2 regions of the Evansella sp. AB-rgal1 genome follow, and region 1 is predicted to be linked to the other one. Evidence: riboswitches for the same ligand, from Rfam matches in the RefSeq annotation. Region 1 holds a riboswitch; the other holds the start of a gene.
The links. Region 1 has a riboswitch for glycine ahead of ACERII_RS18330 (ACT domain-containing protein). Riboswitches for the same ligand answer to the same signal wherever they lie in the genome.

Region 1 (15,925 bases):
CTCTTCAAATAACAGAAGGTAAATCAGAAAACTCCTTAATTATAGACGCACTAAGGATTGCTGTGGATGAAGCAAACCCAGTAAAGTCTTTCCAATTTTTAACTCTACACAGATTCGATTCTCTTATCCCTATATTAGGAAAGCATATTGAAAGTCAGCCACAACTGATTGATGAAATCTCCAATTACTATTTAAGTCATGACCACAAGGACATTGTTGAAGAATTCCTTTATGAAGCAGTAAAACATATTCCAATGCAAGAACAAGCATTGATTGAGAAGCTATTACAAACAGCGAAACGAATGGATCATATATATTATTCCAATGTTTTACGTCATGTACTTGGGAAATTTTTCAACCGTGTGAAAAAGGAAACTGGTGAAGCACCAAAGGATTGGTTAAAAGAAATGATTCAAGACCGAACTTTGAAACATTCCATTGTGAAAGAATTAAAGAAGAAAACAGGTTAATAAAATCACCCAACAACAGACAAGGGGCTGAAAGAGTTGTATTTCAACTTTTCCAGCCCCTTTTTTATTGATGTGTTCGTCTTGCAAAGTCCACGAAACGAAATTTATCTGGTCGATGGCGAGATTCTGTATATTGAAAAATACTTGCATCATCAAAATAGACGAAATTTTTCACAACGACGATATTGGAAAATCCCTCGAGATGCAGCAATTCTCTATCCTCTTCTGTTGGTTCAACGACAACAATTTCTTTTTTCGCAAAACTTATTTTTAAGCCTAATTCATTTTCAATATATTCATAAATAGAATTCTTACAGATTTCTTTCGTAAGTGTAGTAATATATTCTTGGTTAAAAAAGTCTTTATCCAGGATAATTCGCTCTCCATCGATTTCCCTTACTCGATGAACCTCCCATACCTTTCCCTTTGTTGGGAGTTTGAGGGTCGTTGCAAGTTCAACAGTCGGTGTAACTAACTCTAACTTCTCTACATGGGTTTGATGGTTCCCTCCTAATTGGTCGGCAAGCTCTTTAAAGCTGACGAGACCTGAAATAGGAAAATCAAATTTCTTCGCATCTAAAACAATGGAACCTTTCCCCTGCACTTTTTGAATAAACCCGTTCTGTGCAAGAAGCGTTAATGCTTTTCGAATAGTTTCTCTCGATGTATCAAACATTTCCATAAAATCATGCTCTGATGGAAGTTTCGATTGTGGAGCGTATTTCCCCTTACGAATATCGTCTGCAAGGTCCTGATAAATCTGAAGATATTTATTTTTCATTCTGCATCACCATCAATAAGTGTATCATTCTTTCTTTAAATGATAAACAAGCGACTCATACGGTCGTAACGCTATGTGAGATGGGTTTGCTTCAGAATCATCGTAATTCGATAGGATTAGTTCACAGTGATAGTCCGCTAACTTTTGTTTTCCTGAAAAAGTAAATTTGGCAGTTTCTTCGTAGAAGTTGTTGACTACCAAGAGTATTTCGTCGTCGTATTCGCGAATGTATGCAAATAGCTGTTTATCGCCTTCGTGCAGGAGTTGATAATCTCCGTGGGTGATGATGTCGTACTCTTTTCGGAGCTGAATGAGCTTTTTGTAAAAATAAAATATGGAGTCTGGATCATAGATTGCCTGCTCTGCATTAACTTCCTTATAGTTGTTTGTGACATTGATCCACGGTGTGCCCGTTGTGAAGCCGCCGTGCTCTGTGCTGTTCCATTGCACAGGTGTTCGTGAGTTATCACGGGATTTCTCTTTGATGATTTCCATGATTTCTTGTTCTGTGCGGCCTTCTTCTTTCATTTTTTTATAGATGTTTAAGGTTTCTACGTCGCGATATTGGTCAATTGATTCAAATTTCGGATTGGTCATTCCGAATTCTTCCCCTTGGTAAATGTACGGGGTTCCTTGCATCATGTGTATGGTTGTTGCGAGCATTTTGGCTGATTTATTGTGATACGTTTCGTCGTTTCCGTAGCGACTTACGATTCTTGGCTGGTCATGGTTGCACCAGAATAGGGCGTTCCAGCCGCCACCTTTATTCATTTCCACTTGCCATGTGGAAAGGATTTGTTTTAGCTTTTGAAAGTCAAAAGGAGCCTTTGTCCACTTTTCTCCGTTTGGATAATCCACTTTCAAATGATGGAAGTTGAATGTCATGCTGAGCTCATTTCGTTCAGGGTTTGTGTATTGAATGCAATGATCTATCGTTGTGGAACTCATTTCTCCGACAGTCATGACGTCATATTTGGAAAAAACTTGTTTGTTCATTTCTTGCATAAATTCGTGCACCCGTGGTCCGTCGGTGTAAAACTTGCGACCATCTCCTGGTTGGGTAGAGCCATCATCGTTTGGATACCTCTGATCTTTGGAGATTAAGTTAATTACATCTAGTCGGAAGCCGTCCACTCCTTTTTGGAACCAATAGTGCATCATGTCATACACATCGTCACGAACACTTTCGTTTTCCCAGTTGAGATCAGCTTGTGTTACGTCAAAAAGGTGTAAGAAATATTGGCCTGTGTTTTCGTCGAATTCCCAAGCGGAGCCACCAAATTTGGACTCCCAGTTTGTTGGTTCTGCTCCGTCCACTGAATCTTTCCAAATATAATAATTACGGTATGGGTTGTCTCTTGATAAAGCAGCCTTTTTGAACCATTGATGTTCTGTGGAAGTGTGGTTCACCACGATGTCCATGATTACTTTTATGTTGCGATTATGTGCACCCTCTAGTAACCTATCGAAATCCTCCATCTTGCCATATTCTTCGTGGATGTTGTAATAATCGCTTATGTCGTAACCATTATCATTTTGGGGTGATTTATAAATAGGTGTAAGCCAGATCACATCTACGCCTAGTTCATTTAAATAATCTAATTTGTCGATTATCCCTTGAATATCTCCTACACCATTGCCTGTTGTGTCGTTAAAACTTTTCGGATAGATTTGATAAACGACGGACTTTCTCCACCATTCGTTCATGTTCATAGCATACCCTCCATACTGAAAACACTATTTGTCTCTCTTTCTTATAAGGTGACCTATTTTAGTCATGCCCTACATTTCATTTCTCAAAAGTAAAATTTGGTGTGGGATTAGTTTTTGTTGTAATTCTATTGTAATTTGTATATACAAGTTAAGTCAAATGATCATGTTAATGAATTGGAAATTGGGATTCCCATTGCCACCTTCTTTCCGCTCCTTCGGGTATTGAAGTGGACTTCCAATTCCCGTTGCTACCTTCTTCCCACTCCTTCGGGAATTGAAGTGGACTTTCGATTCCCTTTGCCACCTTCTTTCCGCTCCTTCGGGAATTGAAGTGGACTTTCGATTCCCATTGCCACCTTCTTCTCGCTCCTTCGGGAATTGATGTGGACTTTCAATTCCCGTTGCCACCTTCTTCTCGCTCCTTCGGGAATTGAAGTGAACTTTCGATTCCCGTTGCTACCTTCTTTCCGCTCCTTCGGGAATTGATGTGGACTTTCAATTCCCGTTGCCACCTTCTTCTCGCTCCTTCGGGAATTGAAGTGGGCTTTCGATTCCCGTTGCCACCTTCTTTCCGCTCCTTCGGGAATTGAAGTGGACTTTCGATTCCCGTTGCCACCTTCTTCACGCTCCTTCGGGAATTGATGTGGACTTTCGATTCCCGTTGCCACCTTCTTTCCGCTCCTTCGGGAATTGAAGTGGACTTTCGATTCCCCTTGCCACCTTCTTTCCGCTCCTTCGGGAATTGAAGTGAATATGCTTCTATGTATCTTTGCAAACGAGATTACGAAGAGCCGATGACGCCTGGAGCTAGACAACTTTCTAAGTTCAAAAAGGTTTCTTATCTTTTAACCAAAAAACCCATGGTTCCTTAAAGGAACCATGGGTCAACACTTAAACGATTTAGTCTACCACAATAATTTTCCGCTCCACATGTTCGTGTAATTCATCATCTTCTATATGAATGACAACATGATAGTCACCCGCGTCCTCAAAGCGATGTGTTAGAGAATATACTCCGTTCTCCACTTCTTCTGCATCTAGCCATTGATGAACTTCGTCACCGTGCTGATATATTTCAAATCTTACTTCTCCATTTGACCAAGGACTTCCATGCCACTCAATTGCAACAATAAGGTCTACTTCCCCATCTACTGAAACTTCTTCAGCAGATTTCCACTCCACGTTCATGTGCTCATGAAGTTCGTGGTGGCCATGATCGCCACCATGAGATTCATGACCGTGATCGCCATGATCATGATGACCACCCTGCTCTTCATGATCTTCGTCCAAGATATCTTCAGGTACATCACCAATGATGATTTCGCCCACTGGCATCACGTGCATGTCACGCGCTGTCACATGTGGTTGAATAAAATAAAGATTTTCTTCGGTGAATTGATAGACGATCTCGTAGACTCCATCTTCCTCTGTTAAGTCAGCTTCCACAAATTCACTTTCGTCTTTGTTTCCACGCTGCCAAATTTCAAACAACACTTCACTAGCATCGTTCACCTTTTCATCTCCTTGAGTAACAAAGGCTTGCAATATCACATCTTCAAAAGGATCTGCTTCTTCAGGAGCAATAATCTCTACTTCTAGTGGAGCAAAATTAAGCTCCGGTTGAGAACCATGTTGGTGATTATTTGAATCACCGCACGCAGTTAAAAATATAATGAAAGACAAAACAAATAGACCTATTTTCCAATATCGACTCATTTTACACACCTCAGTTATCACATGTACTCTCTATCCCCTATATTGTATACGATAGTAGCTACTATGTATAATTAACTGCATAAAAATAGTGGAAAGAATATGTTATTCCTTCCATATTCTTTCCACATTCACACCTTTTTTATCTAAAGTTAATAAAAACACATCTGGGTTTGATAACCGTTTCCATTGTTCAAAACCAAATTTATGATCGAAATAATATAATAATAATGCCATTAAATTTCCGTGAGTAACGATTACAGTAGATTCATCTTCACTTTGCACGATGTCGTCTATGACACTTACCACACGACTTAATGCTTCTTCACTGGATTCTCCACCTACGTACTTTATATTCATGTTTTCAAAGGTTCGTTCTAGTTTTTCCAACCAATCATCCAGATCTTCCGTGCTCAAAATTCTTTCAGAAAGTCTTGGGTCTATATCTATATCCATGTCTCTATCCTCAGAAAGAGGCTTAATTGAATCAATTGCTCTTTGAAATGGACTTGTTATTATACGATCAATTTGAATCTTTGAAAATAATTTTACTAAAGCAAAGGATTGTTGAACCCCATCTTCCGTAAGCAAAGATTCTGGTGGCTGCCCCTCTGCCTGACAATGTCTTACAATGTAAATTTTTTGCATGTTTACAGTGCTCCTTTTTAAAGTATAAAGAAATGTAATGTTATTTCTCTTACTCTTTTTTAGGTAAATGGACTGTCTTTCTTTCAAAGATTACATATAATTTCTTTCTAATTATATCCCTTTAGATAGCATTCTATATATGTACGAAAATTTTTCTTCATCTCTTTCGGAAGTTCCTCGATAGGAAAGTAGGACACCTGTATAGATTCTATTCCATCTACTTTCAAAGAACCTCCTACTATATCATTTGATTCATAGAGAGCGGTTACAGAATAAAATTGATCTCCATTTGGTAACTTGATATAGAACTCTGGTCCAGAGAATATGCGTTGAAACCTAAGTTTTCCAAGAAGTAATCCAGTTTCTTCTTGAACCTCTCTTCTTGCGGTATCTTCTAGCGATTCTCCTAAGTCCATTAGTCCTCCTGGTAATCCCCACTCACCGTCTGGTCGCTGTTGTAACAACAACTCTTCCTTTTCATTAAATACTAGAACTGCTGCACCAACTAAAATTAATGGTCTCGTTCCTACTAATTTACGTAAATCTTTCACATACTCCATACTTCACCTTCTATGTTTTACATACGCAATAATCAAATAGTATCATATTTACCAAATAATTTGAATTTTTTACAGTATATTTTTATATATTGATTGCAATTTCAAATTATGACGATATATTGAAGTTTATGAACTAAATTGACTAGTTAGGGAAAAACTGATACTATCACTTTAACACTTTAATAGGTTGTTCAAAAAGTCCGGTAAAATTCACACATCGAATTTCTTCGTTGGCCTGCTTTTACGTTCCTCACGTATTACCTGTATACGTTCCGGTACTCAAAGCTACGCCGCCTCGAACTTCTCGATCCTTTTTATCCTCCTTTTTGAACACACACTTTAATAAAACGCGGTGAATGCTATGGATAAAACTATAGCGGGAGCAGCTTCTGGAGAGTCCGCATAAGCGGCGCCGAAGGATTCACAATCTCAGGCAAAAGGACAGGAGAGTAACAGGATGATTTTTGTTCGTTATTCTATTGCCTATTTGAGATTGGATGTAATCCAATCTTTTTTTATTTTTAAAAACACGATAGAGGTGACTAGTATGGAACAAAAACGTGCAATAGTGAGTGTCATTGGAAAGGACCAAGTTGGTATTATCGCGAAGGTAACAACAGTTTTAGCAGAAAACAATATCAATGTACTCGACATAAGCCAAACGATTCTACAAGATTTCTTTACGATGATGATGTTAGTAGATGTGTCAGAGCTAGATGACTTAGACTTATTACATGAAAAATTTGAAGAAACTAGTAAAGAACTCAGTTTGAAAATAAATATTCAGCTAGAAGATATCTTCCAAGCAATGCACCGAGTGTAAAAGGAGAGATTGAGGATGAACATAGCTTTTGCGGAAATACAAGAAACGATACGAATGGTGCAAATGGAGAGCTTAGATATTCGAACTGTGACAATGGGAATCAACCTTCGAGACTGCGCTGACTCCGATTTTTCCAAATTAAATAAACGAGTTTATGAAAAAATTACTGGTTATGCAAGCAACTTAAAATCTGTTGCTGAGCAAGTAGAAAAAGAGTATGGAATCCCTATTATTAATAAGCGTATCTCTATTACCCCTATTGCTGAAATTCTTGGAAATGCAACGAAGGAAGAAGCAATTGAATTAGCGAAAACCCTCGACCGCGCAGCCAAGGAATTAGGGGTAGACTTTATTGGTGGATATTCGGCACTCGTTCATAAAGGAATATCAAAAGGAGATCAAGTGTTACTTGACGCACTACCCGAAGCCCTTAGCGTTACTGAACGAGTATGCGCATCTATTTCCGTTGCTACAACACGAACGGGAATTAATATGGATGCGGTTCGCCAAATGGGAGAAATTATCAAGAATGCCGCTGAGCTAACAAAGGACCAGAACGGAATTGCATGTGCCAAGCTCGTTGTATTCTGTAATCCTGTGGAAGACAATCCGTTTATGGCTGGTGCTTTTCACGGTGCTGGCGAAGGGGAAGTCGTTCTCAACGTTGGTGTTAGTGGACCGGGTGTTGTACTAAATGCATTGAAACGCTATCCCGATGCTGACTTAGGTCAAGTGTCTGATGTTATTAAGAAGACTACTTTTAAGATTACTCGCGCTGGAGAATTACTAGGCCGTGTTGTTGCTGAACGTCTTGGTGTACCATTTGGAATCATGGATTTATCATTAGCTCCAACAAATGCCATGAACGATAGTGTTGCAGAAATCCTTGAAGAAATTGGGTTAGAACGAGTTGGAACTCATGGAACAATCGCTGCTCTTGCTTTAATGAATGATGCTGTGAAAAAAGGTGGAGCTATGGCCAGCTCTTATGTTGGTGGTTTAAGCGGGGCCTTCATCCCTGTTAGCGAAGACAACGGGATGATTCGTGGAATTGAAGAAGGTGCCCTAACACTATCAAAACTCGAAGCAATGACCTGTGTATGTTCCGTCGGACTCGATATGATTGCCCTAACAGGGGATGTTACTCCTGCAACGTTATCGGCGATTATTGCTGACGAAGCTGCGATTGGCATGATTAATAAGAAAACAACAGCTGTTCGTGTTATTCCTGTTCCTGGGAAAAAAGAAGGGGAAATGGTCGAATTTGGTGGTCTATTGGGTCGTGCACCTGTTATGGGCGTAAACCCATTTAGTTCGGAAAAACTCATTAGCCGTGGTGGAAGAATCCCAGCTCCTTTGCAGGCGTTGATTAATTAACTTGTGGGAGGCGTGTGATTGGTGGAACTACACCAATTACATGCCATCCTGTCTAACCTGCTACCGTGGTAGGTGATACTACAATGGCCCCCAACTCAAGAACCTCCTGCCCACTATTCACTTCCAAAAGTTAGTGCTATACTAAACTGAAAATCTAGCATTCGAAGGAGAAAATAGGGTGGAACGGAAACTTCTCATTTTTCAAAAACATAAATGGATCAAAGTATTTATCACTGCTGTTATTTTGATTGGGGCAACATCCATATTTCTATATGTACAAAACAATGTTTTAACCGTGACGAAACTTGAAATACAATCTGAAAAACTACCATCTAACTTCGATGGATATAAAATTGTTCAGCTCTCCGATTTGCACAACAAATACTTTGGAGAAAATCAAAAGACTCTTATTAGAAAAGTAGAAACGTTTGAACCGGATATCATTGTTTTCACAGGGGATTTAGTAGATCATTCTAAACCAAACTTAGAAGCAGGTATTGTGTTAATGGAGGGTCTTGTGGAACTAGCACCAGTGTATTTCGTTACAGGAAATCACGAATGGTATAGTACTGGATTTTCAGAGTTGGAAGAACAATTAGAGACACATGGAGTTATCGTTCTAAGAAATACATTTGAACAAGTTGCTATGGGTGATCAACATATAACTATTCTAGGCATCGATGATCCTATGAGCAGCCCCGGAAATGATAGAGAGTTTATTAACGACCAACTCTCCTCGATAACTGAGGAACTAGGGTTTCCAGACAACTATACTATTCTCTTATCTCACCGTCCTGAGCATTTAGGTCTTTATGCTTCCCATGAAATGGACCTTATCTTCTCCGGTCATGCGCATGGAGGACAGGTTCGTTTGCCGTTTATCGGCGGGTTAGTTGCTCCTAACCAGGGCTTATTCCCAACGTATACTGCAGGAATGCATGAGCTAGACTCCTCTATTCTCATTGTGAATCGTGGTCTCGGAAATAGCATCATTCCTCAAAGACTATTTAATCGACCAGAGATTATTGTAGTGGAGTTGGTAGCAAAGTAAAAATCAGGTAGATATTCCTCTACCTGATTTTTGAATAGATGCAAGTATTTCGAAGCTCGGTACCATCTGCTGAAACATCATCATGCTTTAAAATAACATCAAGTGAAAATCCCAACCTCTCCGCTACAGCGCGGCTTCTTATATTTTTCTCATCACAACAAATTTCTACACGTCTTGCTTTAAACTCTTCAAAGGCAAATTCCGCAATACGTCCAGCTGCTTCGGTGATATAACCTTTCCCACTTTGACGAGTATCGATCCAGTAGCCTATTTCAAACTTAGGAACATCCCAATCTATTCTATGTAACCCGGAAGATGCGATATATTCACCCGTTTCCTTATGAAAAACTAGTAACCTTAAGTCCTCTCGAGTTAAAAATTTCGCATGTGCTTCGCGAATGTTTTGCTCCACTTCTTCTACTGTTTGCTCTTTTTGCGCAAACGGCATCCAAGGCTTTAATTCCTCCATTGATGCAGTCATTGCCTCGTGAACTACCTTTCCATCACCTGGTCTCGGCATACGGATTAATAATCTTTCTGTGTAAAACTCATTTGGGAAATCTAACAAAATTGGCTTCACTCGCTTCGCCCCCTTTCGATATTAAAGAGTATTCTAACATGATACACTCACAAATGCTTTCTTTTTTTGAAAAGCTTTGTTAATGGAGAACGTTTATTTTAATTCAATGTTAATTTCCGAAAGGTCCGCGATTCCTTGATAAGCTATTGTTTGAAAAAAAAGAGTATGACGTTCCTTGTAATTTGACAAAACCGTCCTGAAGAAGCTTCGATATGTCAAGAAAACGTGCTTTATTTGACAAAACCGTGCTTGATTTTTAAGGATATTTAATTAACAACAAGGGCCCCACATCACATCATTAATTCCCCTAAAAAAAGAGTAGAAATACTAGTTTACAAGATGTAAAATGAATATACATTTCCACAGTAATATCTTATCCATTTCGACATACAGGAGGGAAGTACAGGATAAATAGAAAAACGAATGTATAAATCAATCTTAATTTTTCTGAAATATCAAATTATTAGTAAAGAGGTTGATGAAAAGTTGACAATGGATGCGAAAGATCTTCCAATGAAAGAAGCGACGATATTTAGTCATGTTGGGAATAAGATTATAACAGATGATCGTGAAATTAAGATTATTGCTAGGTTAGAGGAACCTCTCATCGTCATTCTAGGAAATGTATTAAGTGAGGAAGAGTGTGATGAATTAATTCAGTTATCCAAAGATAAAATGGAACGTTCGAAAATAGGAAATACACGATCAGTAGATGAACTGCGAACTAGTAGCAGCACGTTTTTACAAGAAGGAGAAAACGAGGTTGTTGCTAGAATAGAAAAAAGAATCTCACAAATCATGAGTATTCCTGTAGAACATGGAGAAGGCGTTCAAGTTCTCCATTATCAAATTGGTCAAGAATACAAAGCTCATTTTGACTATTTCTCATCGGCAAGCAATCGAGTAAATAACCCTCGGATTAGCACGCTTGTTATGTATCTAAGTGATGTGGAGCATGGTGGAGAAACCTATTTTCCGAAACTTAAATTCTCCGTATCTCCACAAAAGGGAATGGCCGTGTATTTTGAATACTTTTATAATGATCCAGCTTTGAACGAGCTTACATTACATGGTGGAGCACCTGTAATCATAGGGGATAAATGGGCGGCAACCCAGTGGATGAGAAGAAAGCAAGTAAACTAAGAAGAGTCGCTAGCTACGAAAATTAACAAAATATTTTTCATAATATATAAGAAGGCATGGGCACCTGGACTACCAGTTTCCCCATGCCTTTTTCATGTATCATTTACCCCTTTGTATCTTTCAAGAGAACCTATCCCTGGAAAATCTCACTACCTAATCAATCATAATCAACATAAACTATTTCTCCAGTGAAAACATCGATGTAAACTTCTACATCATCATCGTCATCTCCGAATTCTACTTCCACTTCATATACTAGTCTTCCATTCTTTGTTTCTAGCTCAATATCATCAACATACCCTCTACCTACAAAGTTAAGCGCAATATCAGCTGCTTGCTGTGGAGTTATCATCTCAGAATTAGCCGGTGTACTTACAGAAGATCTACTTTCTGAACGAGTAGGATTCGTGCTTACATTCCCAGTTGTTTTCGCATATTTACGAATATCATCCTCAATATAAATCACTTCACCAGTAAATGCATCAATATAAACATCACCATCATTGTCATTAAACTCTACTTCGATCTCATAAACAAGACGATCTCTTTTTGTTTCAAGCTCAATATCATCGATTTTTCCATTCTCGAAAAGCTCTCTCACAATGGACACTGCCTGATCTACATTGATCATCGTTCCATTTCCAGAAGAGACATTGCCACGATCATCATCGTTCGAATCACTATCACCTTCAGCTACACCTTGTGCAATTCTAACCGCTTCTCCTGCAGTAATGATCACTCTGCTATCATTAGAATCATCATCGTTCAGCTCACCAGCAACACTTTTCACCTCATTACTCACATCTCTGTCATCCACATCCTCATTGAATTGACTCGATGCAAAACCAATCGCAGCTCCACCAACTAAAAACACACTTACTAAAATAACAATTACTTTCTTTAACATGTTTGTTTCCTCCTTGATTTCTTTGATACTCTTATCTTAATCAAGGAAAATGAAAACACCCTTAGAGAAAAATGAGAAATTGATGAGAATTAATAGAATGTGGGAATTGGAAGCCGAATGAAGTGAGTCTTCATGATTACCCTACTTTCTCTTTTCTTCCTCCATCGGGTGCCATGACACCTTCATAGTTACCCAACTCACCTTTTTCTTCCCGGTTCGGTCACTTTACCCCCTTCATAGTTACCCAACTTCGCCCTCCCTTCCTGGTTCGGTCACTTTAACACCTTCATAGTTACCCAACTCAACTTTTTCTTCCCGGTTCGGTCACTTTACCCCCTTCATAGTTACCCAACTTCGCCCCCCTTCCTGGTTCGGTCACCATCAAACCTTCATAGTTACCCAACTCACCCTTTTCTTCCCGGTTCGGTCACTTTAACGCCTTCATAGTTACCCAACTCACCTTTTTCTTCCCGGTTCGGTCACTTTAACACCTTCATAGTTACCCAACTCACCTTTTTCTTCCCGGTTCGGTCACTTTAACACCTTCATAGTTACCCAACTCACCTTTTTCTTCCCGGTTCGGTCACTTTAACGCCTTCATAGTTACCCAACTTCGCCTTTTCTTTCTGGTTCGGTCACTTTAACACCTTCATAGTTACCCAACTCACCTTTTTCTTCCCGGTTCGGTCACTTTAACGCCTTCATAGTTACCCAACTTCGCCCTCCCTTCCTGGTTCGGTCACCATCAAACCTTCATAGTTACCCAACTCACCTTTTTCTTCCTCGTTCGGTCACCATGACGCCTAGTTCTAGACAGAGGGACGATATTTTTGCTCCCCCAAAACAAAAAACAAACGCTAATCTCCTCACCATTAGCGTTTGCCCCTACTACCTATCCTCAATCATCCCACTCAACCGAAAGGATCTCTCCCGTATATGCATCAATGATTAACGTCGCTTCTCTGTCCGTCTCCTTGTTTTCAATCTCAATTTCATAAACAAGCCTGCCATTCTGCTCCTCTAAATCCACGTCATCCACTTCCCCATTGACCTCACCTAACGCAATCTCAATCGCACGATCACGAGTAATTGGCCCAGCCGAAGAATCATCATCCTCCACAGCATCAATAGAATAAAGCAAAATCTCTCCCGTCAAAGCATCCACTTCAAATCGACCAATACCATCCGGTTGCTCCAACTGAATCCGATAAATGAGTCTCCCCTCCTGCTCCACTAACTCCAAATTGAGAACTCGAGAATCCTCCGACACCGTTTCCTTAATAATACGCTCCGCTTCTTCCATTCCAATTGGAGAAATCTCATGCCCAGGACCGTCCACATACTCATCATCCCGGTCCGCCAACTTATTCATAATATGGATCAGCCCCGACTCCCCATCCATTTGAATGTAATACACCCCGTTCGGCGAAAGAAACTCCACATCATAATACGGATGACCATTTCGCTGCACCAACTCAATGGAAGTGACTTGACCAGAGAATCGATCACTAACAATTTCCGCCACCTCTTCCTCCAACAACGCAGCATCCGTCGAAGAAATCATCAACACAAACACCACACCAACCAACAACACCGCACCTACACCAAGAAACAAATACAACCTCTTCACCACAAATCACCCCCCTTCCCCTTTAGGCAAAGTAACGAAGAACGTCGAACCAACACCCTCCAAACTCTCCACACGAATATCACCCATATGAACATCCACAATCCCCTTCGCAATCGCTAGACCCAAGCCAGAACCACCCGTTTTCCGACTACGCGCCTTATCAACACGGAAAAACCGCTCAAACACCCGTGGAATATCCTCATCCGGAATCCCAACACCATAATCCTTAACCGCTATTTCCACCGACTCTCCCTTTTCGGCTAAAACAACATCCAATTTTTCGTCACTATATTTCAATCCGTTCTCCAGTAGGATGAACAGTAACTGTTTTAACTTCCCTTCATCACCTTGAACCACTAATCGCTCCCACTGCGACTGCACGTTGATATCTCTTTGGAAAGCAACCTCCAATTTATGCGCTGTTTCTTCCACTATTTTTTTCAACTCAACAGGACTCACATTACTATGTGCTGCCGAATCATCTGTGGCAAGGGCAAGCATCTGATTCGTCATTTCCTTCATTCGCTGCGATTCAGAAAAAATAGCTTCGACAGCTTCCTCCAGCACATCTGGCTTTTGCATACCCCAACGCTTTAGCAATCGCGCATAACTTTCAATCACCGTTAATGGAGTTTTTAATTCATGAGACGCATCTGACACAAATTGCTGTTGTCGCTCAAAGTTTTTCTTCAACAAGTCTATCATATGATTAAACGAGATCCCCATTTGATCGAGCTCGTCCTTAGACTGTTCTCTTACCTCAATTTTCTTAAAGGTTCCTTGCTCCCGAATTTCATTCATCGTTGCCACCAACGCCTTTATCGGTTGTAGAATAAATCGACTTAACGCTCTTCCAGCAAAAAACGACGGTACGATAATCAATAATGATGCGACAATCAATATAATCTGTAACGTACTTACAGCTTCTTCGTAGAATACCATGGGTTCATATACTTCAAGAGTTACGATGGATCCATCCGACCAAATAACAGGAGTCCGAACGACAGCATAATAAGACCCATCAAAATTGGCTTTTTCCATTTGCTCCTGATTGGTGTACATCGTTTCTATATCATTCAGGTGAAGCTCTTTCGTTACGGAAACAATGGGTCTTCCGTTTTCCCGAATAACTCGGACCATCCCATCTCCAGGTACATATGCTTGAAGCATCTCACTAGGATTATGAGATTCCATTCCTGTTGGACGAATCGCCTCTACGATCGTATGGGCTCTCGATACGGCACGGTTCAGCTCCGCATTCGTCGTTTGACTTTCGAACACAAAATAAATACTCATATTCACTAGTAAAAGTAAGATTAGAAGAAAAAATGTGGAAAACAAGCTAATACGATGAGATAACTTCATTCCTTTAACTCCTTCATCACATATCCAACACCACGAACCGTTTGAATAATAGGTTTATCGAAGGCCTTATCAACTTTTTGTCGCAAATATCGAATGTACACGTCCACGATGTTCGTGTCTCCCACATAATCAAATCCCCAAACCTTATCCATTAATTGCTCTCTCGTTAACACTTGATTTGGGTGCTGTAGTAAAAAAACGAGCAGATCAAATTCTCTCGGTGTTAGTTCAATTTCCGTTTTTCCCCGAACAACATCCCTTGTGACTGTATTTACTTTTAGATCAGAAAACTGGAAAACTTGCTCTGACTCTTCGTTAGCCGCTGTTTGATTTCCGTTTACTCTTAAACAAGCACGAATTCTCGCAAGGAGCTCCTCAATCTCAAATGGCTTCGTCACATAATCATTCGCCCCTTGATCTAACCCAGTTACCTTATCTACGACAGCATCTCTGGCTGTAAGCATGATAACAGGTGTGCTATTCCCACTTCCACGTAGTCTTCTTAACACTTCCATCCCACTGAGTTTCGGCAGCATGACATCTAATAAAACTAGATCCCACGTACCCTCTTGAAGCATTTGCCACGCTATCAAACCATCTTCCGCCACATCTATTTTATATCCTTCGTACTCTAACTCTAGTTGAATAACCCGGGCAATATTCACTTCATCCTCCACAACTAAAATACGCTCCTGGCTCATGTTCTCCACCGTTCCCTTTCGTTTTTCCCGATTTTACTTATCATATTACACAAAACTGTCAAAATGGAAAAGGAAACAAATTTTCCAATATAAAAAGAGGCTATCGTTTTGACTAACGATAACCCCTTCGTTTTATCTAGGAATAATTGGAAGCAATACAGAAGATGGATGCTCCTCATCGTGATAAATTGTTTGCTTCGCTACCTTCATTTCTGTTGTTTGACCCAACACATCTCCTGTGTTTAAATTTCGGTCATATTTAGGAAATGCACTAGATGCAATTTCAATTCGGATACAATGACCTTTTTTGAAAACATGAGACGTATTCCAGCAATCTACTTCATACTCATAAATTTTCCCTGGCTCAATAAGAGTCGGATTCTCCATCCCTTCGCGGAACCTCGCTCGCACCATTCCATCTGTTAACCGCTGGGAAAAACCATTTGGTCGTACGTCCAATAAC
Region 2 (15,925 bases), on a different contig from region 1:
AACTATCGTAAGGCACAACTTATCGATGTAAGAGAAGATAGAGAATATAAAACAGGTTATATATTGGGTGCTCGTAACATTCCATTATCCCAATTACGCCAACGGATAAATGAGGTGCGACCTGACAAGCCTGTTTATATTTATTGTCAAAATGGTTCTCGTTGTATTCAAGCAGCAAAGTTCCTTCGTAAAAAACGTGGGGTTCAAGAAATTGTTACTGTTAAAGGTGGATTTAGAAAGTGGACAGGCAAGGTAAAAAAGTAAAAAAGTTCGACTAGACGTAGATATAAGTATTTTGTTACCTTCATTAAACCAAAACCTCTTCCCTTATTAAGGAAAGAGGTTTTTTTATTAAGCTTCTGTTGTATAACGTAGAATTGGCTTTCTTGCTGCAGTAGTTTCATCCAATCGATCGATCACAGTATTGTGTGGTGCTTCTTGAACGATCTCAGGGTTCTCTTCAACTTCCTTTGCAATTTGAATCATAGCATCAATAAATTCATCTAACGTTTCTTTAGATTCTGTTTCAGTTGGCTCAATCATCAAACATTCTTCCACATTTAATGGGAAGTAAATCGTTGGCGGATGATAGCCAAAGTCTAATAAACGTTTTGCAATATCTAATGTACGAACCCCTAGTTTCTTCTGTCTACGACCTGATAATACGAACTCATGTTTACAATGCTGTGTATATGGTGCATCATAAAACGGTTCTAGACGCCGGAACATATAATTCGCATTTAACACTGCAAATTCCGAAACTTTTCGTAAGCCCACAGGCCCCATTGTACGAATGTACGTATATGCTCTTACATTAATTCCAAAGTTCCCGTAATACGGCTTTACACGACCAATAGATTGAGGGATGTCATAATCAAATCTATAAGTATTGCCATCTTTGACTACCATTGGTTTAGGTAAAAATGGAACAAGCTCTTCTTTCACACCTACCGGACCAGAGCCAGGTCCTCCTCCTCCATGTGGAGTTGTAAATGTTTTATGCAAGTTCAAGTGAACAACATCAAATCCCATATCTCCTGGACGAGTAATTCCTAAAATCGCATTGGAATTCGCACCGTCATAATAAAGCTTGCCACCTGCTTCATGAACGATTGAAGCCATCTCCACTATTTGTTCTTCAAAAAGTCCTAATGTATTAGGATTCGTTAACATCAATGCTGCAGTATCTTCTCCTACTACTTCACGTAAGTGTTCTAGATCTACTAATCCTTTTTCATTTGAACGTACAGTAATAGAATCAAAACCTGCAACGGTTGCAGATGCTGGATTCGTACCGTGTGCAGAGTCAGGAACAATAACCTTTGTACGTTGAGTATCTCCATTGGCTTCGTGAAATGCACGAATCATCATCAAGCCAGTCCACTCACCATGAGCACCTGCTGCCGGTTGCAGTGTCACTGCATCCATCCCTGTAATTTCTGCTAGGGAGTTTTGTAACTTATACATTAGCTCTAAAGCACCTTGGAGTGTAGACTCTGGTTGATATGGATGAATATGAGCAAAACCAGGAAATCTTGCTACATCTTCATTTATTTTTGGATTATATTTCATCGTACAAGAACCTAAAGGGTAAAAACCTGAGTCCACTCCATGGTTTCTTCGAGAAAGAGCTGTATAGTGACGAACAATTTGCAGTTCTGAAACTTCAGGAAGTTCTGCATCAATTTTACGTTGAAACTGTGATGGAACAAGTTCATTGATATCTATTTCTGGTATATCAAGTTCAGGCAAGCTGTACCCAACTCTTCCTTCTTTACTTATTTCGAAAATTAATGATTGATCTTGTTGTATATTCATTTGACTCCCCCCAATACTGATGCAAACTCATCAATTTCTTCTTTTGTACGTAATTCTGTTACGGCAACTAGCATCATATTTTCTTTATCAGAGTAATCACGAGAAAGATCATAACCACCTAAAATGTTTTTTGCTAATAATTCTTCATTTATTTCTTTAATTGGTCTTGATAGGCGGATTACAAATTCATTAAAAGTCGGTGCGCTATATACCACTTCTACACCATGTTTTCTTAATTCCTCTTTTGCATAGTGTGCTTTTTGAATATTTTGATTAGCAATATCTTTGACACCAGTTTTGCCTAATGCACTCATAGCAATGGATGCACCAAGTGCATTAAGTGCTTGATTAGAACAAATATTACTTGTAGCTTTTTCACGACGAATATGTTGCTCTCTTGCTTGTAACGTTAACACAAATCCACGTTTTCCTGTTTGATCTTTAGTTTGACCAACCAATCTACCTGGAACTTTACGCATTAGCTTGTTAGTTACTGCGAAATATCCACAGTGAGGACCACCTAATTGTGTAGGAATACCAAACGGTTGCACATCTCCAACAACTACATCTGCTCCAAATTTTCCTGGAGGTTGTAATAAGCCTAAGCTAAGTGGGTTAGAGGAAACTACGAATAACCCTTTTCCTTTATGTGCAATAGACTCAATTGCTGATAAATCTTCAATATTTCCAAAAAAGTTAGGATATTGAACAACAACACATGCAGTATCGTCACCATATTGTTCTGAAAGATGATCTAGATCGGTAACACCATCTTTTTCATCAATTTCTACAACAGTAAGGTTTTGCCCCTTTGCATTTGATTTTAACACTGCTCTAGATTCTGGATGTACTGTTTTTGATACAAGAATAGTTTTCTTTTTCGTATGCCCTGCACTCATCATCGCAGCTTCTGCAAGAGCTGTAGGTCCATCATACATAGATGAATTTGCAATATCCATCCCCGTTAATTCACTAATCATCGTTTGAAATTCAAAGATTGCTTGCAACTCACCTTGAGAAATTTCTGGTTGATATGGTGTATACGCAGTATAGAACTCAGAACGTAGTAACATATGATTAACAACAGTAGGAATATAGTGTTCATACACTCCAGCACCTAAAAAGGAAGTAACCTCTTTCAGATTGAGGTTTTTCCCAGCAAGACGTTGCATCTCTTTCACTAATCTTGTTTCGTCTAACGCTTCTTCTATGTTCAGATCTTCTTTAAAACGAACTTCTTTTGGAATATCCGCAAAAAGCTCATCAATATGGTCAATTCCAATTGTATCCATCATTTCTTTTTGATCTTGCTCCGTCATTGGCAAGTAACGAAATTTCACGATAATTCATCCCCTTTTTCTTGTTTTATAGCATGTTAATTGGAACGCTTATAAAATGGTGTAGCTACTACCTTTGCTTTTAAAAGACGCTTACGTACTTGTACCTCTACTTCTGTATCTAATGCAGTGAATTCCTTATTCAATATAGCTAACCCTATATTCTTCTTTAATGTAGGTGATTGAGTTCCAGTAGTAACAAAACCTATTTTTTCCCCATCCTTAAACACTTCATAATCCGTTCTAGGAATCCCTTTATCAATCATTTCAATTCCTACAAGCTTTCGAGATGGTCCACCTTCTTTTTGTTCTTTTAATACTTCTTTCCCTAAGAAGTCTTCTTCTTTATCCGTTTTTACCGCAAAACCAATCGCTGCTTCTATAGGAGTGATGTCTTTCGTTAGTTCTTGCCCATATAGCGGTAAGCGTGCTTCAAATCGAAGGGTATCCCTTGCTCCTAGCCCACAAGGTACAATTCCCTCGTCTTTTCCTGCATTCAATATGGAATTCCATAGAATTATCGCATCATCCGGATTACAATATATCTCAAATCCATCCTCCCCCGTGTATCCTGTTCGGGAAATGAGCACGCTCTTGTCCGCTAACAATACGCCCTCTTTAAACTTAAAGAATGTTATTTCAGATAAATTTGTTGATGTTAGTTTCTGAGTAATCTTCTCGGCTAATGGTCCTTGAACTGCTATCTGTGCATAACTATTTGAAACATTCGTAACTTCTACATTACTAGTAACATGACTTTTTAACCATTCAAAGTCTTTTCCTATATTAGAGGCGTTAACAACAAGTAAATAATCCTCTTGCCCACGTTTATACAAAACCAGATCATCTACTGTTCCACCATTTTCATAACACATCGCTGAATATTGACAAGCATTATCTTTCACTTTAGCGACATTATTTGTAAGGACTTTTTGAAGGAAAGCTAATGCATCTTTTCCTTTTACCTCAATCTCCCCCATATGAGATACATCAAATAATCCCGCTTTCGTACGGACAGCTTCATGCTCTTCTTTAATACTTGAAAATTGAACAGGAAGGTCCCATCCCCCAAAATCAATCGTTTTTCCATTATACTGTGCATAAACATCGTATAAAGGCGTTTTATAACCTGACAATTGTTCCACCTCCATAATAATAAGAACCAATAAAATGATAAAAGATGACAAATAGACAAGCGTATTCGAACCCGTGAATTACTCCTTTTACACAAAAATAGGCAAAAAAGACAGAGACATGCCTACAATGTAGTATAAGCATGTCTCTGTCTTTCTTACCTGAGAGTTTTTCCTTTTTTTATGTAGGCTAAATTTGATGATAGCAACTAATGATTGTATCGCGTGTCGCGATTTTCTAGTTTACTAAGATTAAACAGTACCTATTATCTCGTCTAGCCATAAAAAAGGTTGCCCCTTGGGTGGCCCGAGTAAACGAGCTCTTTCCAGAGGTGCGTCAAATAAGAGTCTTTTTGCCTGAGAGATTCATGGAATTCCACTTGCTCCTTCGGCGTCGTTCTATATAGAACGATCTCTCCCCTTAAAATCATTCGCAATATTAAGTAGTCCTTACATGTTTGTTAACAAATACGTCCATACTAAAAAAGATTATCATCCTCTATTTTACATGTTACCACTTTTCTTTTTTTCCTGGCAATACACTTTTTCTTTTTTCAAAGTTTCTGTTACTAAAAGGAACTCTTTTTAACGAAATTATATTGCATTCTTTCTTTTAGATTAACGAAAATATGACTACACTACAAGGATAAGGGCTTTTACTTCTGAAAGGAGGAAGTGGGAATGATACCTAGTATAAAGTTTGATGAGGACTGGACAGATCAATTTCTAGACTCTATTGAAAACAACCGAGGACTAGGGAATTGGTCAAAGTACAACATGGCTTTAACTGCAGGAAAAAAGAAGTTGATCGAAAATTTCCATGGACTAGTGGCAACAAAGCATCTACCCGACTTAACAATTTACCCTCACCAGTATGAAACTGCGCAAACAGTTATTGAAAAGATGAATGGTAAGGCTGTTTTAGCAGATGAAGTGGGTTTAGGAAAAACAATAGAAGCTGGACTAATATTAAAAGAATATATGATACGTGGTCTTGTAAAAAAAGTACTAATTTTAGTTCCGGCTTCTCTCGTTACCCAATGGTGCAGAGAATTAAATGAAAAATTCTTTATACCGGCAATAGAGCAACGAAAACGTCCTGCATGGGAGCATGTGGATATCACTGTAACATCAATTGATACAGCAAAACGAGAGCCACACGCTTCTGTTATTCAAGATATTGATTACGACTTTATCATCGTGGATGAAGCTCATAAATTAAAAAACAAAAACACAAAAAATTATCAATTTGTTCGAAGTTTAAAGAAGAAATTTTGTCTTCTTTTAACTGCTACCCCTGTACAAAACCGATTAAGTGAAGTGTTCCATTTAATTTCTTTATTAAAACCAGGATATTTGGGCGATGAATCTAGCTTCGAAGAAAAATACAAAAATGAAGAAGACCATGAACAGTTGAATGAATTGATTCAAAAGGTGATGATTCGAAATAGAAGATCTGATTCCGGTATGAATTGGCCAAAACGGAAAGTGGAAACAGTACCAATTACATTTACTCCTGAAGAAAGACAATTATATGATGCTGTAAGTGAATTAAAGAACATATACAGTAGAAACAGCGGAGACGCTGGACAAGGGATTTCCTTTACAACATTAACCTTACAACGAGAAGTTTGCTCCAGTAGAGAAGCGGCCTTCATGACATTAAAAAACCTAATGGAGCAGTACCAAAGTTATCCCAGCATTATGAATGACTTGCAATCTATTGCAGAAAAGATTAATGCTGTAACTACCAATTCAAAAGCAGAGAAGGTATTGTCTCTAATTCAGCAATCCGATGAAAAAGTAATCATATTTACGGAGTATCGAGCTACACAACTTTTTTTACAATGGTATCTAGCACAGCATGGAATTCGATCGGTACCTTTCAGAGGAGGATTTAAAAGAAGCAAAAAGGATTGGATGAAGCAGCTCTTTAAGGATCAGGCACAAGTTCTTATAGCTACAGAAGCTGGTGGCGAGGGGATTAATTTACAGTTCTGTCACCGGATGATCAATTACGATTTGCCATGGAATCCTATGAGGATTGAACAGAGAATAGGACGAATTCATCGACTTGGGCAAGATAAAGACGTAGAAATATATAACTTCGCAGTACAAAGTACAATTGAAGATCACATCTTACAATTATTGTATAAGAAGATTGGTCTTTTTGAAGGGGTTATTGGAAAACTAGACGATATTCTCGAGAAATTTGCAGATAACCAACTTGAAGAACATGTATCAAATATTCTTCTTCACTCAGAATCTGAAGGAGAAATAAGAGTAAAAATGGACAATTTATCATCCATCATTGCCCGTTAGAAAGGATGTATATTCAATGAATCAAACGGAGATTCACGATTATATAAAGCATTTTTTTATTGAAAATGAAAGTGAAATTCTTGAAGAATCAGATGGTCACTTACACATACAGTTATCAATTGACATGGATAAAGCATTAATGAATCGTCCGTTCTACTGGCACTATCTTGAAAAAATAAACGGTATACCTAACCCAATGAGACTAACCTTAATTACAAACACAAATAGTGCTCCTGAAGATGTAAAGGGAGAGCTTATTCACTTTGGCTCTCCTCGTCTTCATCAAATTTTCCAGACTTCCAAAGAGTTAGGTAGCAAATCGCTACTATACGAATCAATTCAGACCACGGGTGCAACAGAACCACTTAGACCTTGGCTTCTTCTTAACGGTTCCGTGTCATATCGGTGTGACCATAAAAAAGATCAATTCTTTTCTATTGGCTTAAGCCTCATTACAGGAGAAATGATTCGTGATATGCATGATAAAATTTCTCATCGAAACTTCGTGGAAAAAATACCAAATTACTGTTTTACAGTAAGTCCCATTATTAAACCTAAATCTGGTATAGAACGAATGAAAGCACACTTAATGAATGAGATAGAAAAAGAGGATCATACGTGGGCATTGGAAGCAATGAATCGTTTAAAGAAGGATGAACAGTTATTATCTGCTTTCTATGATGATGAAGATGAAAAACCAGAATCATATTATCAAGAAAGGGAAGCTATAAAATCACAATATGAACCAAAAGTTGAGATTTCTATTATTAACGGTGGTTTATTTTATATTCACAACCACCCTTTGCGATAGATTCGTATGAGGGTGGTTACAAAGGTTGGAAGGCCTTCCTATATAGAAAATAGGTACGTAAACTGGATAAATCCAATACGTACCTACCATTGTTGTATGACTTCTACTATTTATAAGATTTTTTCCACTTACTAACTGACTGAGATATAGCAAAAGGAATTAACCCAAACATACTTTGGGATTTCGGGATTTTACTATTTTTCCGTTCTTTCCTTTTTGCAATCTTCTCATCTCGTGGTTGATCAACATAGGATACAAACTGTTGAGTTACATATTTAATGTAATCATTGGTTTTCAACCTAATCACACTCTCTTCAAAATAGTCTCTTTACTATCTTTTCCAAATACTAATAAATCTTATACATCCATTTTTTCTTGTAGCTCCCTTACTGTCTGTTGAATGGACTTAGTTTCAGTATCTATTGTGAATTTAGCCTGTTCATATTTAGGTAATCTTAAATTAAAGCGTTTCTTTAAACCTTCTAATCCTTCTTGTGTGATTGGCCGATTGGAATCATGTTTTATTCGTTCATAAATTGTATCAAAATCAGCTTTTAAATAAATAATGACTCCATTACGATTCATTACATCAAAATTACGTTGATTTTCAATAATTCCTCCACCAGTAGCGATAAGCACTTTCTCCATTTTACTACATTCTTTCAATGCAGTAGTTTCCCATTCTCGAAAAACCTGTTCTCCGAAAGTTTTAAATATTTGAGGAATTTCCATTCCATGCTTTGCTTTTATAAATTCATCAAGATCTATAAAAGTGTAACCTTGCAGTACTGAAAATGCTTTACCAATCGTTGTCTTTCCTGAACCCATGAAACCAATCAAATAAATAATATCCTTTTTCATTTTATATGTGCTCCCTCAACCCAATTTGATATTTCACCAGTGTGATTATTATAAGTAAACTTTGCGCCTCGATATTGTCCTTCATTTGTTTTTACATAAAGAAAGATAGTATTTTCTATTGTAGAGTTAGAGACAATTTGGTAATTCACAGTTCCTGTTTGTAAATCTATGTTCCCTGCAACTAGATTTCCGCGATCATGTTCTTTTAATAATAACACCTCTTGCATAGCAGTCATTAGTAAATGATTATGATTATTCCAATCCTGCTCCATTTCAAGAAAAGACTTTTCCATTCTATAAATGGAAACATAATGCATAAAGGTTGAAGACAAAAGAAACATGATAAATATGGTAATTAATAAGGCATATCCTTTCGATTGTTTTACAATGTTCATCTTATTTCCCCCACAAATTTAGGATGAAATAAATAATCCTCATAAACATATCCATCTATGCCTTCTAATGTTATCAACAAACCTGAAACTGTTTGTTTCCATTTTATTCGTTTAACATGCTGTAAAAAAACTTCGTGACCTGTTCTATTAACCCTTCTTCTTACTTTATCTTCATATAATTCATATTGTACGGTAGCATTATCAGAAGGTCTACTAAAGTAGAGAATTGTCTCATTTGTATTAATCCAATATGCTGTTGAATTACGAAAATCCAATTGTAATTGTAAGAGAAAGAGCACTTTTTCCTCGTATATTATTTTCTTTTCTTCCCCTTGTCTCCAAACGGAATATACATTGGGAATCATAGAAATGATCAGAAAGAAAATGGATATACTAATCAAACATTCTATAAGTGTCATACCGGACTCACTTCTTTTGTTTATATAAACATCTTTCATATTCTCTTCTATTTTCTCCTTCCCAAGAAATACATAAGCCATCTAAGTTTGGGGTCTCCGATACGTTAATGGAATAAGTTACTCCATGTTTCACATGAACCTCTTTTAAAAAAGGCACTTTCTCCACGTAAGTTCGATACATTACTAGTTGAATTATTTCTTCAGCCAATCGTTCTTCTCTAATACTCTGACGTTCTTCCTGTACTTTTACAATAGCTGGAATAATGATAGAAACTGTCGCTGAAAATATAACAAGAGAAATCATTATTTCAATGAAAGAAAAACCACTATCTTTTTTCAATATAAAATCGCCCTCTCACAAATTGAAAAATGAGTTCATACCTATCCTCCTTATAATAAAAAAATATTGAGCCAGAGTTTGAAAGTGTGCCTACAGGTAAAAAACGCAAATCATTTAATCCTAACGTTCCTTTCTCTACTATCATTCCTTTCGGAAATTGCCTTTCTTCTAAAGGTGTTATCCCTTGTACAATTGTGTATTTGGAAGTATCGTTTGAAAAGAGAAAACGCAATGTTAGACTTTCTGATATAGCCTTCATTTGAGTTGAATACAAGTCCTTTTCCAATTGTTCAAAAAAGTAATTTACATCATTATTATTTATAGATCTAGTAAAATTAGGAATAGATATCAGGAGGATAATTGACAAAAGGAAAAGAACTACGAGGATCTCCAATAATGTATAGCCATGATCTTTCATTCGAATCATCTTTTTTTCGACAAGTCCGCTAACGTTAGTTTCGTACTACTATTTGGGCAGATAATTGTATCGACATACTCTTCAGTTACTAAGACTTCCAAATCAGTAACTTTTATGTTCTTTTCTATCTCATAGGAAATTAATTGAGCTCGAATTAGGTCTTTCGTTGCTTCGCACCCCTTATTATTAGCAAGATCCTGATTTTTTGATAAATTTGGTACTGCAATTAAAAGTAGGGTAGAAATGATAACCAACACTATCATCATTTCAATTAATGTGAAGCCTGACTCATTTCTTCTCCATTTGGTTAGAAATTTCTTTATCATATTCATTAAAATAAACCCCTTTCATATTATGAAAATTAGAAGATGTGATTATAAATTAACGATAATTTATATCATTTTAATACTATTTACGCTATAATAAATAATAAATATTACTTACATTCAATTACTCAAAACAACTGTATTGGGGGGAAGTTATTGCTTAATCAACAGCTCTATACGGAATTAACAAAAGAATTCAAGGATGGGTTAGGCAGAACACTCACTTTAAAAGAATTGAATTTATTAAAATGGGTAAGCGAAAGTAGTTTAAAAGATGAAATTACAAGAGTCGGAAATGAGTGAAAAATATTTTTAAACATGACCTCCTTAGTTCTCACTAGGGAGGGTTTTTTAATCCTTTTCTTACCAGCTATCTACTATATTAAATATTGGCATCATCATGGACAAGAATAACACCATCACAATAAAACCTATTATTCCATATATAAGAGGCTGCATGACAATTAAAACTCGTTCTGAACGTTCATATAATTTCCTCATCAAAAAGTTTCCGTATCTTTCCAACTCATCACCTACACTACCTTTTGCTTCTCCTAGACGAATCATTGCCGGTAATTGTGTTTCATACATCCCACGATTAAGTACACTTTCTGAGAAAGGAGTACCTTGCCTTAGTTCTTGTAATAAAACGGAAGACTCACTTTGGATAAATGCTACTTTCGAGTTCTTCTCTAATAGTTTCAATGATTCAAATAAAGACAGTCCACTTTTTAGAATTGGGGATAATTGAGAAACAAAATGGTACGTGTATACGGTTTTCATAATATCTTTGATTATTGGTATTTTAAGCAAAATATTCCTTTTGTTATGAATGGACGTTTTTTTCAGACAAGCCGCTATAAGAAAACATACCAATAGAAAGTATAATAAAAAAGGAAATTGGAAGAATGTAACGGTAGAAATTACCAACTGAGTAATCCACGGTAGGTGCTGATTGTTCGACTGAAAAAAGGCTTGAAATTGAGGGAATACACCTTCAGCTAAAATTGATACCAATACGAGCAAAAGAATTATTAAAAAAACAGGGTACTGTAATAGTTTTTTACCTTTACTTACTAAATCATATTTATTTTTTAGGATGCCCGCTCCCTTCTTGATCCCTTCTTGCAAATTACCATAATTTTCCGAGAAAAACATAGAACTTACTACTTCACGCGTATAACCAGCATGTAACAATTGGCTAGAAAAATCATTTCCATCTAATAATGATTCGTAGACGTGAATAGACCACTCTTTCTTTTTTCCAGTTTGGTATGTTGCTAACAAAGTAAGTGCTTCAGACAAACTAAACCCTTCCTGTAAAAGCCCATCTAACTGAAGAAGCCAATCGCTTCGTTCTAAATCGTTACGAAATATTTTTTTCATTTAATTTTACCACCCCATTCAGGAATGCTATGTTCATCTTCAGGAATAAACCCTAATGCTATTCCTTTACAAACTAGATTATCTAAAGTGGTAATTTTCAACTTTCCTCCCTCGTGATTTCCATCGTGATCTAAACAAGCTATTGCATCTCTCAAATTATTGTCTGTCAAGATTTCATATATTGCTCCCCTCCTTCTTGTGCGTTCTCTTTTACAAAATTTACTACAACTGCTTCCACAATATGGACAAACTATATTAACTAATTGTTGAGCCACAATTCCCGTTACTGTATCCTTCAAATCCATAACACTTATCCCTAATTCATGTAACCTTCTTAAAGCACTAATAGAGTTTTTACTATGAAGAGTGGAAAAAACGAGATGTCCTGTTAAAGCAGACCTTATAGCCATTTTAGCTGTTTCTGCATCTCTTATTTCTCCAATCATAATAATGTCTGGATCGTGTCGAAGGAGACTACGAAGACCGCTGGCATAAGTTACACCAGCTCGTTCATTTATTTCCATTTGTAAAAAATCCCCATGCTTCTGTTCTACTGGATCTTCCAATGTAATTATATTCCGTCTCCAAGCATAAAAGCTCGAGTGGAGGAGAGAGTATAATGTTGTTGTCTTACCAGTTCCTGTAGGGCCACATATAATTATTAACCCATTTGAAGCACGTATCATATTAAGTAATTTTATTGCTTGTTTAGGAAATAAAGAAAGTTGATGTAAAGATTGATGATTTTCATAGGGGAATAAACGAATCACAAGGGTTTCATATGCTGTTGAAGGAAAAGTTGAAAGCCGAATGGAGTACGTTTTATTTACAAGCGAAATATCAATGGACGTATTTTGAGGACGCCTACGCTCACCAACATCCATTTTAGAGATGAACTTTAGATGATTAATGAGTTTTACGATAAACGATATTGGAAGTTTTTCCATTTCAACTAAGTTACCATCAATACGAAAACGGATAACTGCATTTCTTTCCATTGGTACAAAGTGAATATCTGAGGCACGAAACTTTACAGCTGTTGTTAAAATTTCTTTTATTTTCTTTTCTACATCCATTCCATATACCACCACCATTTTTTAAAATTATATTGTGAATCAAATAACAAATTCGACATGTTTTTAAGGAATCCTTTTTTTCAAAAAAAAAAAAATGTATATTTTTTTTTTTTCGTGCAATCATATATACTGTTCCATTAATTCAATGGGATGTAGCCAAGTGGTAAGGCAACGGACTTTGACTTCGTTATGCGTAGGTTCGAATCCTGCCATCCCAGCCAATACATACCGAGTAAACCAAAATAGTTCCAAAACAATACGGTTTACTCCAACTAAAAAAAGTGTGACAATGTGTCACACTTTTTTAATACGCTAATTTACCATTTAATTTTTTACTTCCTCTAGATCATCTTTCAATTTTTCTTTTGTATCTTCTATTTCATTTACTACTTCCTCCGCCAATTGCTTTCCTTCTTCTTTTTGGTTCTCCACAATTTCTTTTATGTCATTTGATAATTCTTCACTTATGCTTGTTACTTTTTCCGTCACGGTTTGGGTCTTGTCCGCTACTTTATCCCATTGATCTTTCGCTACTTGTGTCCATTGTGCTGACTTTTCTTTAGCTAATTGGCTATATTCATTCCCTTTTTCCATTGCTGTATTTGTAAATTCTACTGTTTTGTCTTTTGCTGTAGAAGCTTTCTCATTTAAATCAGATCGTAGTTCTTTCCCAGACTTAGGAGCTAATAACATTGCAGCAGAAGCACCTAAAATTCCTCCAATAACTGTACCAATTAAAAAATCCTTCGTATCCATTTTACTCATGTGAAACATCCTCTCTTAAATCATTAGTAATTACTCTTTCTTTTCCACTAATCCTTTACTTTTAAACATCTACTTTTCCACTATAACATAAAAATTATTCTAAATGTTCCAAAAAATACCTAAGATCCTTTCGTGAACATTTTATGACTTTCTCATATAAAACAGTTTAATAAATTGAAAATGCATTTATTTCTATTTTTACCTATACTATAATAAGAAATAGTTAATGATAGGAGTGGATCGTGATGGAACAACAGACTTTAAAGATTACCGGTGTATTATCAGACCCTACACGCTTTTCAATTTATCAGTATGTTTCACGTCAACATCGTGATGTAACAGTTCAAGAAATAGCAGATACATTTAAAATACATGCTAACGTTGCTCGTCTTCATCTAACAAAATTAGAAGATGTTAACATGCTAGTATCCGATACAAAAAAAACAGGGAAAGGTGGAAGACCAAGTCGTTTCTATCATCTATCAGAAGAAGTAGTAAGTCTCCAATTCCCATATCGTGATTATCAGAGACTTTCCGAGATTGCCATTGAAACGTTAGCATCTCTCGGGAAAGCTGGTGAAGAGGCATTAGTGGAAACTGGAAGACGATTTGGTCTAGAGTCAGCAAAGTCATACTTAGGGTCGCTTGATCAAAATATACAACAAATGGACCCAAAAGAAAAAGTTACATTTATTGAGAAAATAGCTTTAAACCAAGGGCTAAATCCTGAAATTCACTATGATGATGATAAAAATGAGATCGTTTTCCGCATCTATAATTGCACATTTAAAGAAATAGCTAAGAATACCTTTGCAGTTTGTAAAATGCACCACGCAATGATAAATGGAATTTTCGAGTTGTTTTTTGGTGAAATTAAGCTAAAGGAAGAGTCGAGAATGTTTCAAAAAAATGAAATGGCTTGTACGTATACAACAATTGTTCTACCTAAAAATGAATAAGTTTCAACTTTCTCACATGTAAAAAAGTTTCTATTTTACATTAAGCTGTATTCGTTTTATAATAAAGTGTACTATTTTAGACATATTATATAAAGGTACAGCTACATAAAGGAGGGAAGCGTCTTGGATCGTATGTTCCGTGTTATTAGCTTCTGGACTGGGATTTTTGCAGTTTTGTTTATGGTTGGGAATATGAATGAAATGGCGATACTGTTCTTCGGACAAACAGGTGCTTTTTTAGCACTTAGTTATTTAAAACTATCTGAAAGAGCATACGTGTATATTTTCGGTGCCTACTTAACATTATTTTTCGTAGGTTTCACTGTATACTCTACATTCTTCTTAGTTCCTGGCATCGGAGGACATTAATCTTCTGATCAAATAATAAGCCCCTGATACATTAGTATTCAGGGGCTTATTGTATATAAAAATCTTATTCATTGATCTGATAAGGATCATCTTTAAACATGCTATAATTATCTTTTTTCTCCAGGTTTATGCTTTGAATACTTACATGAAACGTACTACTAATCCCCCCTGGATACACGAGAGACTGTATTGCACGATTTTGTTTATACGACTCTGAAAACGGATTTAGATTTTGGTTTTCTTGTAAAAAACTAAATAACCCAGCTTTTAAAAGAAACTGGTCTTGTGTACTGTGAAAAACTTCTTCAAATCCATTTTTCTTCATAAGTAGTTGATAAGCATCCCATTGAATATGGTGTGTTAAATCCATTTCCCCTGGAAAATCTAATGGATTGTGAATCATCTGGTGCTTGTAATATCCTCTTAAGGAACCTTCTCGTCTTTCATTCTGTAATAGTTCCTCATTCGAGTATCCATAGTCAACGGAGACAATCATACCTTTTGTCATCCAATTAGCTATTAAGGATATCCACTTTTTCATATGTAAACAAACTTCCATACGATGATTGTTCGGTAACATTGGACCATACTCTTCCAACCAGTGCTGAAGTTCTTCATTTTGACAAGGACTATACACCTCGGACAATTCTCCTTGCGAGTTAATATCTACCATGACTTCACACAATGTATCTTCTTTTTTCTCGACAACATGGACAGGCAACGCATCAAAGAACTCATTTGAAAAAACTATTCCCTCAAAAGTCGACCATTGTTCCTTCGCTTCTTCTAAATTACGAAAAACTGAAAATTTTCCTGAAAAGTCAGCTAATTTTCCCTCTAAAATACTCTGATGATATGTACTTGCTTCTATAATTAGATATGTGCATTCCTTATAGAGATCTTTTTCTGTGTCTCGTAAATAAGATAGAACCTCAAACGCAAATCGTCCATCTCCAGCACCCCATTCGCAAATAGTTGGAGTTAAGTTCTCTTTTTTTATTATATCCACAAAAAATTTTGCAAATGTCTTTTGAAAAACAGGGTGTACATGATTACTTGTATAAAAATCACCATCTTTCCCTAGTTTTGTATTCGAATTCATATAATACCCAATATCTTCATCATATAAAGCTATTGTAATATAGTCTGAGTAACTTAAAGGCTTTTTTTTCAGACTTATTTTCTGTTTT

Region 2: it holds a riboswitch for glycine, as region 1 does, so the genes downstream of both, gcvT (glycine cleavage system aminomethyltransferase GcvT) here and ACERII_RS18330 (ACT domain-containing protein) in region 1, are expected to answer to the same signal.

Annotation. Positions count from the first base shown of each region.
Region 1 covers NZ_JBGUAU010000023.1:66,712-82,636, forward strand. Annotated here, with positions in the region: gene ACERII_RS18295 (hypothetical protein) at 1-470, shown strand, start outside; gene treR (trehalose operon repressor) at 535-1,251, opposite strand; gene treC (alpha,alpha-phosphotrehalase) at 1,276-2,964, opposite strand; gene ACERII_RS18310 (hypothetical protein) at 3,213-3,632, opposite strand; gene ACERII_RS18315 (FixH family protein) at 3,865-4,680, opposite strand; gene ACERII_RS18320 (histidine phosphatase family protein) at 4,783-5,325, opposite strand; gene ACERII_RS18325 (NUDIX hydrolase) at 5,433-5,885, opposite strand; glycine riboswitch at 6,265-6,340, shown strand; gene ACERII_RS18330 (ACT domain-containing protein) at 6,433-6,708, shown strand; gene ACERII_RS18335 (PFL family protein) at 6,724-8,085, shown strand; gene ACERII_RS18340 (metallophosphoesterase) at 8,264-9,136, shown strand; gene ACERII_RS18345 (GNAT family N-acetyltransferase) at 9,156-9,716, opposite strand; gene ACERII_RS18350 (2OG-Fe(II) oxygenase) at 10,140-10,859, shown strand; gene ACERII_RS18355 (PepSY domain-containing protein) at 11,017-11,766, opposite strand; gene ACERII_RS18360 (PepSY domain-containing protein) at 12,665-13,399, opposite strand; gene ACERII_RS18365 (sensor histidine kinase) at 13,403-14,761, opposite strand; gene ACERII_RS18370 (response regulator transcription factor) at 14,758-15,462, opposite strand; gene ACERII_RS18375 (CocE/NonD family hydrolase) at 15,595-15,925, opposite strand, start outside.
Region 2 covers NZ_JBGUAU010000025.1:43,382-59,306, reverse strand. Annotated here, with positions in the region: gene ACERII_RS19065 (rhodanese-like domain-containing protein) at 1-264, shown strand, start outside; gene gcvPB (aminomethyl-transferring glycine dehydrogenase subunit GcvPB) at 352-1,818, opposite strand; gene gcvPA (aminomethyl-transferring glycine dehydrogenase subunit GcvPA) at 1,815-3,158, opposite strand; gene gcvT (glycine cleavage system aminomethyltransferase GcvT) at 3,194-4,291, opposite strand; glycine riboswitch at 4,624-4,719, opposite strand; gene ACERII_RS19045 (DEAD/DEAH box helicase) at 4,970-6,610, shown strand; gene ACERII_RS19040 (YqhG family protein) at 6,627-7,421, shown strand; gene ACERII_RS19035 (YqzE family protein) at 7,528-7,719, opposite strand; gene ACERII_RS19030 (shikimate kinase) at 7,779-8,282, opposite strand; gene comGG (competence type IV pilus minor pilin ComGG) at 8,279-8,677, opposite strand; gene ACERII_RS19020 (ComGF family competence protein) at 8,674-9,096, opposite strand; gene ACERII_RS19015 (type II secretion system protein) at 9,104-9,436, opposite strand; gene comGD (competence type IV pilus minor pilin ComGD) at 9,423-9,854, opposite strand; gene comGC (competence type IV pilus major pilin ComGC) at 9,860-10,186, opposite strand; gene ACERII_RS19000 (hypothetical protein) at 10,337-10,483, shown strand; gene comGB (competence type IV pilus assembly protein ComGB) at 10,544-11,566, opposite strand; gene comGA (competence type IV pilus ATPase ComGA) at 11,563-12,642, opposite strand; tRNA gene ACERII_RS18985 (tRNA-Gln) at 12,789-12,863, shown strand; gene ACERII_RS18980 (YtxH domain-containing protein) at 12,967-13,407, opposite strand; gene ACERII_RS18975 (helix-turn-helix transcriptional regulator) at 13,653-14,366, shown strand; gene ACERII_RS18970 (DUF2626 domain-containing protein) at 14,490-14,735, shown strand; gene ACERII_RS18965 (SAM-dependent methyltransferase) at 14,800-15,925, opposite strand, start outside.